2 regions of the Bacillus smithii genome follow, and region 1 is predicted to be linked to the other one. Evidence: predicted binding sites of a transcription regulator. Region 1 holds the regulator's gene; the other holds the start of a gene.
The links. Region 1 encodes CtsR, which represses protease genes until heat stress. Its sites were predicted from a motif close to ATGGTCAATAAAGGTCAAACA; they were not measured.
Positions count from the first base shown of each region.

Region 2: a site for CtsR is predicted at 1,809-1,829, ahead of clpP (ATP-dependent Clp endopeptidase proteolytic subunit ClpP). Genes of this name have one in related genera too.

Region 1 covers NZ_CP012024.1:101,962-105,373, forward strand. The annotation lists rRNA gene BSM4216_RS00480 (23S ribosomal RNA) at 1-1,272, shown strand, start outside; rRNA gene rrf (5S ribosomal RNA) at 1,349-1,464, shown strand; gene BSM4216_RS00490 (CtsR family transcriptional regulator) at 1,871-2,335, shown strand; gene mcsA (protein-arginine kinase activator protein McsA) at 2,352-2,906, shown strand; gene mcsB (protein-arginine kinase McsB) at 2,896-3,412, shown strand, end outside.
Region 2 covers NZ_CP012024.1:506,659-510,070, forward strand. The annotation lists gene whiA (DNA-binding protein WhiA) at 1-574, shown strand, start outside; gene BSM4216_RS02420 (HPr family phosphocarrier protein) at 695-952, shown strand; gene clpP (ATP-dependent Clp endopeptidase proteolytic subunit ClpP) at 1,138-1,731, opposite strand; tRNA gene BSM4216_RS02430 (tRNA-Arg) at 1,995-2,066, shown strand; gene BSM4216_RS02435 (MOSC domain-containing protein) at 2,305-2,970, opposite strand; gene BSM4216_RS17200 (S-layer homology domain-containing protein) at 3,332-3,412, shown strand, end outside.

The DNA.
Region 1 (3,412 bases):
CACAGGTAGGCGAGGAGAGAATCCTAAGGTGTGCGAGAGAACTCTCGTTAAGGAACTCGGCAAAATGACCCCGTAACTTCGGGAGAAGGGGTGCTTTTTGGGGTGCATAGCCCCGAGAAGCCGCAGTGAATAGGCCCAGGCGACTGTTTAGCAAAAACACAGGTCTCTGCGAAGCCGTAAGGCGAAGTATAGGGGCTGACGCCTGCCCGGTGCTGGAAGGTTAAGGGGAGCGCTTAAAGCTTTGCTTGAAGGTGCGAACCGAAGCCCCAGTAAACGGCGGCCGTAACTATAACGGTCCTAAGGTAGCGAAATTCCTTGTCAGGTAAGTTCTGACCCGCACGAAAGGCGTAACGATCTGGGCACTGTCTCAACGAGAGACTCGGTGAAATTATAGTACCTGTGAAGATGCAGGTTACCCGCGACAGGACGGAAAGACCCCGTGGAGCTTTACTGCAGCCTGATATTGAATTTTGGTACAGCTTGTACAGGATAGGTAGGAGCCTTGGAAACCGGAGCGCCAGCTTCGGTGGAGGCGCCGGTGGGATACTACCCTGGCTGTACTGAAATTCTAACCCGCACCCCTGATCGGGGTGGGAGACAGTGTCAGGTGGGCAGTTTGACTGGGGCGGTCGCCTCCTAAAAGGTAACGGAGGCGCCCAAAGGTTCCCTCAGAATGGTTGGAAATCATTCGCAGAGTGCAAAGGCAGAAGGGAGCTTGACTGCGAGACCTACAAGTCGAGCAGGGACGAAAGTCGGGCTTAGTGATCCGGTGGTTCCGTATGGAAGGGCCATCGCTCAACGGATAAAAGCTACCCCGGGGATAACAGGCTTATCTCCCCCAAGAGTCCACATCGACGGGGAGGTTTGGCACCTCGATGTCGGCTCATCGCATCCTGGGGCTGTAGTCGGTCCCAAGGGTTGGGCTGTTCGCCCATTAAAGCGGTACGCGAGCTGGGTTCAGAACGTCGTGAGACAGTTCGGTCCCTATCCGTCGCGGGCGCAGGAAATTTGAGAGGAGCTGTCCTTAGTACGAGAGGACCGGGATGGACGCACCGCTGGTGTACCAGTTGTCTCGCCAGAGGCATCGCTGGGTAGCTATGTGCGGAAGGGATAAGTGCTGAAAGCATCTAAGCATGAAGCCCCCCTCAAGATGAGATTTCCCATTTCTTCGGAAAGTAAGATCCCTGAAAGATGATCAGGTAGATAGGTCCGAGGTGGAAGCGTGGTGACACGTGGAGCTGACGGATACTAATCGATCGAGGACTTAACCAAAAGAAAGCGCGAAATCGGTGAAACTGCTTCTTCTATCTAGTTTTGAAGGAACAATCGTTCCGACAACTTCATACCGTCTGGTGGCGATGGCGAAGAGGTCACACCCGTTCCCATCCCGAACACGGAAGTTAAGCTCTTCAGCGCCGATGGTAGTGAGGGGATTCCCCTTGCGAGAGTAGGACGCTGCCAGGCAGAAAATCCCATTACAATCGTAATGGGTTTTTTTGTGCACCAAGAATGGGAGCAATTTATTTGCGTTAAATTTCATTGAAACGCCGTCTATCGGACAGGAGGGGCTAATCCCCTTTTTTCCTACTCGATTATCGAGCAAAATCTAGTATTTTTTAATTTGTTCTTTTCTTTTTGCGCCAAAAAAGAATAAAATGGCCGAGAATTGTTAACATTATTGATCGTAAGAATAAAATAATTGAAAAGAGAAATGTCGTGAAGGGATTCTTGGCTTTTGCGGCAAGTCGATTTGCAGCATTCATTTTTTTGTTATGAAAAAGCGGATCATACATACTTAAAAATTGCCAAACAAGAGTTATTTCCGTTATAATTAATGTCAAATATAGTCAAAGTCAGAAGAGGAGGAGGCTTGGTGAGAAACATATCGGACATTATTGAAAATTACTTAAAAAAAGTTTTAGAAATGAGCGAAAGTGAAATTGTAGAAATAAAAAGAAGTGAAATTGCCGATAAATTTCAATGTGTCCCTTCTCAAATTAATTATGTGATAAACACAAGATTTACGATTGAAAGAGGCTATTTAGTGGAAAGCAAAAGAGGCGGCGGTGGATATATACGCATCATGAAAGTTCAGACTCATGATCAATCCCACTTAATAGACCAGTTGATTTCCTTAGTCGGGAATCGAATTTCTCAAGCGAACGCCGAACAGATTGTATATAGATTAGTGGAAGAAGAGGTTATTTCCAAAAGGGAAGCCAAAATTATGATCAGTGTTATGGATCGCTCTGTTTTATATATTGATTTGCCGGAGCGGGACGAGTTAAGAGCGAGAATGCTTAAGGCGATGCTTTTAACTTTAAAATTCAAGTAATGGAGAGGTGAATATTGTGATATGCCAGGAATGTCATCTGCGCCCAGCCACTCTTCATTTCACAAAGATCATTAACGGAGAAAAAACAGAATTTCATTTGTGTGAGCATTGTGCAAAAGAAAAAGGGGAATTTTCTTTTTTTGGAGGAAGCCAAGGGTTTTCCATTAACAACCTTCTAGCGGGATTGTTTAACGTTGAGCCTGTTTTTCAAAAGGTAGATCAGAATCCTTTTGTTCAGCCGGATGAATTGCAATGCGACTATTGTCATATGACGTTTCAACAATTTGTGAATACAGGGAAATTTGGCTGTTCGCATTGTTACAAAACGTTTGCGGACCATATAGATTCTATATTAAAACGACTACATGGAGGAAATAATGCTCATCATGGCAAAATCCCTAAACGAAAAGGAGGAGCCCTGCACTTAAAAAAGAAAATTGCCCATTTGAAGCAGCAACTTCAGTCGTTAGTAGCTAAAGAGGAGTTTGAAAAAGCGGCGCAAGTCCGTGATGAAATTCGCTCTCTTGAAAGTCAAATCAATCAAGAGGGAGGAGAAAATCATGTCTCTTGAGAAATTTATTAATCATGCTGTAAGTTCTTGGATGAAAAACGAAGGCCCTCACTCTGACATCGTATTGAGTTCCCGAATCAGGCTGGCTCGGAATTTAGAAAATCATCAATTTCCTACCGTTTTTTCTGGCGATGAGGCGATGAAAGTCGTGCATGAAGTGGGAGAAGCTTTAAAAAGGTTTCCCGGGATGAATGAAAATCCTCTGGAATTGCTGTTAATGAATGAACTGCAGCCGCTTCAAAAAAGAGTGCTTGTAGAAAAGCATCTCATTAGTCCTCTTCTCGCAGAAGGTACCAATTACGGAGCTGTTTTTTTGTCAGAAAATGAAGATATCAGCATTATGGTGAACGAAGAAGATCATATTCGTATACAATGCCTGGCTTCTGGATTACAATTAAAGGAAACTTTAGTTAAAGCCAACCAAATTGATGATTTGATCGAAGAAAAAGTTCCATATGCTTTTGACGAAAAAATCGGCTATCTCACGAGTTGTCCCACAAATGTTG
Region 2 (3,412 bases), 400 kb from region 1:
AGGAGCGTTTTTAGCGGGTGGGTCTGTGAATAATCCGGAAACATCTTCTTATCATTTAGAAATTTTTTCCCTTTATAAAGAGCATAATGATTCATTGTGTGAAGTAATGAACACCTTTTATCTCAACAGCAAAACGCTGGAAAGAAAAAAAGGATATATCACCTATTTAAAGGAAGCCGAGAAAATTGCTGAATTTCTCAATATTGTCGGCGCCCATCAAGCGTTGCTCCGCTTTGAAGATGTCCGCATTATGCGCGATATGCGCAACTCGGTGAATCGTCTTGTCAACTGTGAAACAGCGAATTTAAATAAGACGATTGGCGCAGCGCTAAGGCAAGTGGAGAACATTCGTTATATCCAAGAAACCGTTGGATTGGACATTTTACCGGAAAAATTAAGAGAAATCGCTGAGCTTCGAGTGGAACACCAAGATGTAACGTTGAAAGAGTTAGGTGAATTGGTATCCGGAGGGAAAATCAGTAAATCCGGCATTAATCACCGCCTAAGAAAAATTGATGAGATCGCTGAAAAATTGCGGGCCGGCGAAACCATTACGAAAAAACATCAAGCATGAAAAAAGCCGGTGCGGCTGGCAAAACCGAGCAAAATGTTTGCGGCTCCTTAGCCAACCGATGTGTGATGACACGGGTGGCTAAGGGCCGCAGTTGAATCATAAAAAAAGGGGTTGTGGAAAATGATTCAAAAGATGGTGGAAGTTAAGCTGAAAACGGGATTGCAATCACGGCCTGCTGCTTTATTTGTACAAGAGGCAAACCGGTTTTCATCGGAAATTTATGTAGAAAAAGACGAAAAAAGAGTGAATGCCAAAAGCATCATGGGAATTATGAGTTTGGCAGTCGGAACAGGTACGAAGATCCGGTTAATCGCTGATGGTCATGATGAAGACAAAGCATTGGAAGCGTTAACGGAATTTCTTGAAAATGAAGATTAACAAAACAGGCTGATACTTTTGATGAAGTATCAGCCTGTTATATTTGGCTTTCTGGGCTTGATGGTGAGGGAACCGAACCAAATTCGTCTTATCCGCCTTAACCACTGGACTCTCTCTATTCCTGATGTTAGGAAAAGACAATCCATCGAACGAGGCGATTCTCCGCTCGATGGGAGCAAACGAAATTATTTGCTGATATCGTTTCGGCTAATGATATGGTCAATTAAGCCATATTCTTTGGCGCGTTGAGCCGTCATAAAGTTGTCGCGGTCTGTGTCTTTTTCAATGACTTCGAGCGGCTGGCCGGTGCGTTCTGATAAAATTTTGTTTAATTTATCTTTTAAGAACAAAATGCGTTTAGCGGCAATTTCAATTTCGGTTGCTTGACCTTGTGCGCCGCCAAGCGGTTGATGGATCATCACTTCGGCATTTGGAAGAGCATAACGTTTTCCTTTCGTTCCTGCTGCAAGCAAGAATGCTCCCATGGAAGCGGCCATCCCGATACAAATAGTTTGGACATCCGGTTTAATAAATTGCATTGTATCATAAATCGCCATTCCGGCTGTAATGCTTCCGCCGGGACTGTTAATGTAAATGGAGATGTCTTTTTCCGGATTTTCTGCTTCAAGGAATAAAAGCTGAGCTACAATAGAGTTTGCGACAGTGTCGTCGATAGCGCTGCCCAACATAATAATACGGTCTTTCAACAAACGTGAGTAAATATCGTACGCCCGTTCCCCGCGGTTTGTTTGTTCAATGACTGTAGGAATTAGGTTCATACCAACTTTCCTCCTTTTTCAAATTTCTTCATAAAATTTCTAGCGAAGAGAAACTTATGTAATGTAATCATACAATGAAGGTCAATAAAGGTCAAACATAAAAGCTTATAAAAAATAATTTTTTTGTACACATCGAACATTGTACCCATGTCCGTTCGAATTTAAACTTTAAAAACCCGCCTGAAGACAAAGTTTTTTCCATAAAACTCTTGCATTATGATTGTTTTTTCATTATAATTTAAAACCGTACTGATTCATTATATGCCCTCGTAGTGTAACGGATAACACGCAAGATTCCGGTTCTTGAAATGTGGGTTCGATTCCTGCCGAGGGCGTCCTCAAAAACGTTAAGTTTACGGTGCCCCTGCGCTTAATTAAATGCGTAGGGGCACTTTTTTATGTTCGCTATTTTTCCTCTGAAAATACCACGCTATGGTAATGCGCAACCGACCTAAAATTTACCGCTATGAAACGAAGAAAATCCGTTGCTACGCTAAAGCGAAAATGGCGATAAGCGCTATATTGAAAAATCGGCGCAGAATTTTCGAAGTATACCATGAGTAGAACAACAGGCTAAACGGAAGGAATCAATTTATTTAAGCGCTCTTTTAACGATTCACGCCATGATTTGGCTAATTCTTGAACCTCTAATACTTTTTTTATCCCTTCTGCGTCTCTCTGTCTGTGGAAATAAACTTCGTTGGCAAAAAGGATGGAAACTTGTTGCGGATGGCGTTGAATCAATTCGATCTTTGAATGGTGTCTGACAGTGCCTTCTTTTAGAACCCGACAGAGATAACCGGTATAGCCCGTTTCTACCATTCTCTTAAGTAGACCTTGTATGTTCGTTCTTCTGGTTATAGTGCTGCATGGAATTCTCCCTTGCGTGATTTGTATGACCGCTTCTCCCAACTGATAAATATCCCCTATACAAACATCTTGCTCTAACATGTTGGCCACGGTAAGATTTTCTCCGAACGCAGAAGGAGGCAATGAAGTATCGAATTCTTTCTCCCACAACTGATAATGTTCATACGGATAGATACAGACGGCACGGTCGGGGCCTCCGTGGTATTTTAAGTTGGCCACTCCATCTCCGCGAAAACCTTCTTTGGTAAGAAAAGCTTCTTCTGTTTTGTTCTTGTATATCCCGGTTTTCATTTCCTTCTGATTGCCGTATTGCATCGTTTTGGGAAGTCCTATAGCAAAGTGGATGATTTCAATGTTACGATCCTTCATATGACGTATATCCCTGCTTTCTGTAGATTTTTCTTTAAAATGATCTTAACATTTGAAATATTAAAAAATCCAGAGGGTGATTTGTTTTGATGCCGGGATCCCTTTGATTCATTTTATCGTTTTTGGGCAATAGACATAAAGAGAGCTTTATTTGATAAAACCAAACCAATTCTCATAAAAAACTGAAAAGGTTATAACCATAAAGGGAGCTTGCTGAAATTTTATCAATCGATGAACTTAAACAGATAGCGGCAATGGTCCGATTGAAAAAAGGATTAAATGGAATTTATCACCATGAAAGAAAGATGATTTTGTATAATAAAAGTAATGAGATTTTTCTGGATTTAAGGAGGCATATAAATTGAAGAAAAAGAATTTTGCAGGTGCTTTGGCATTTGCGACTTTTTTAACGGGTGCTATCCCTGCTGTTGGGGCGAGTGCA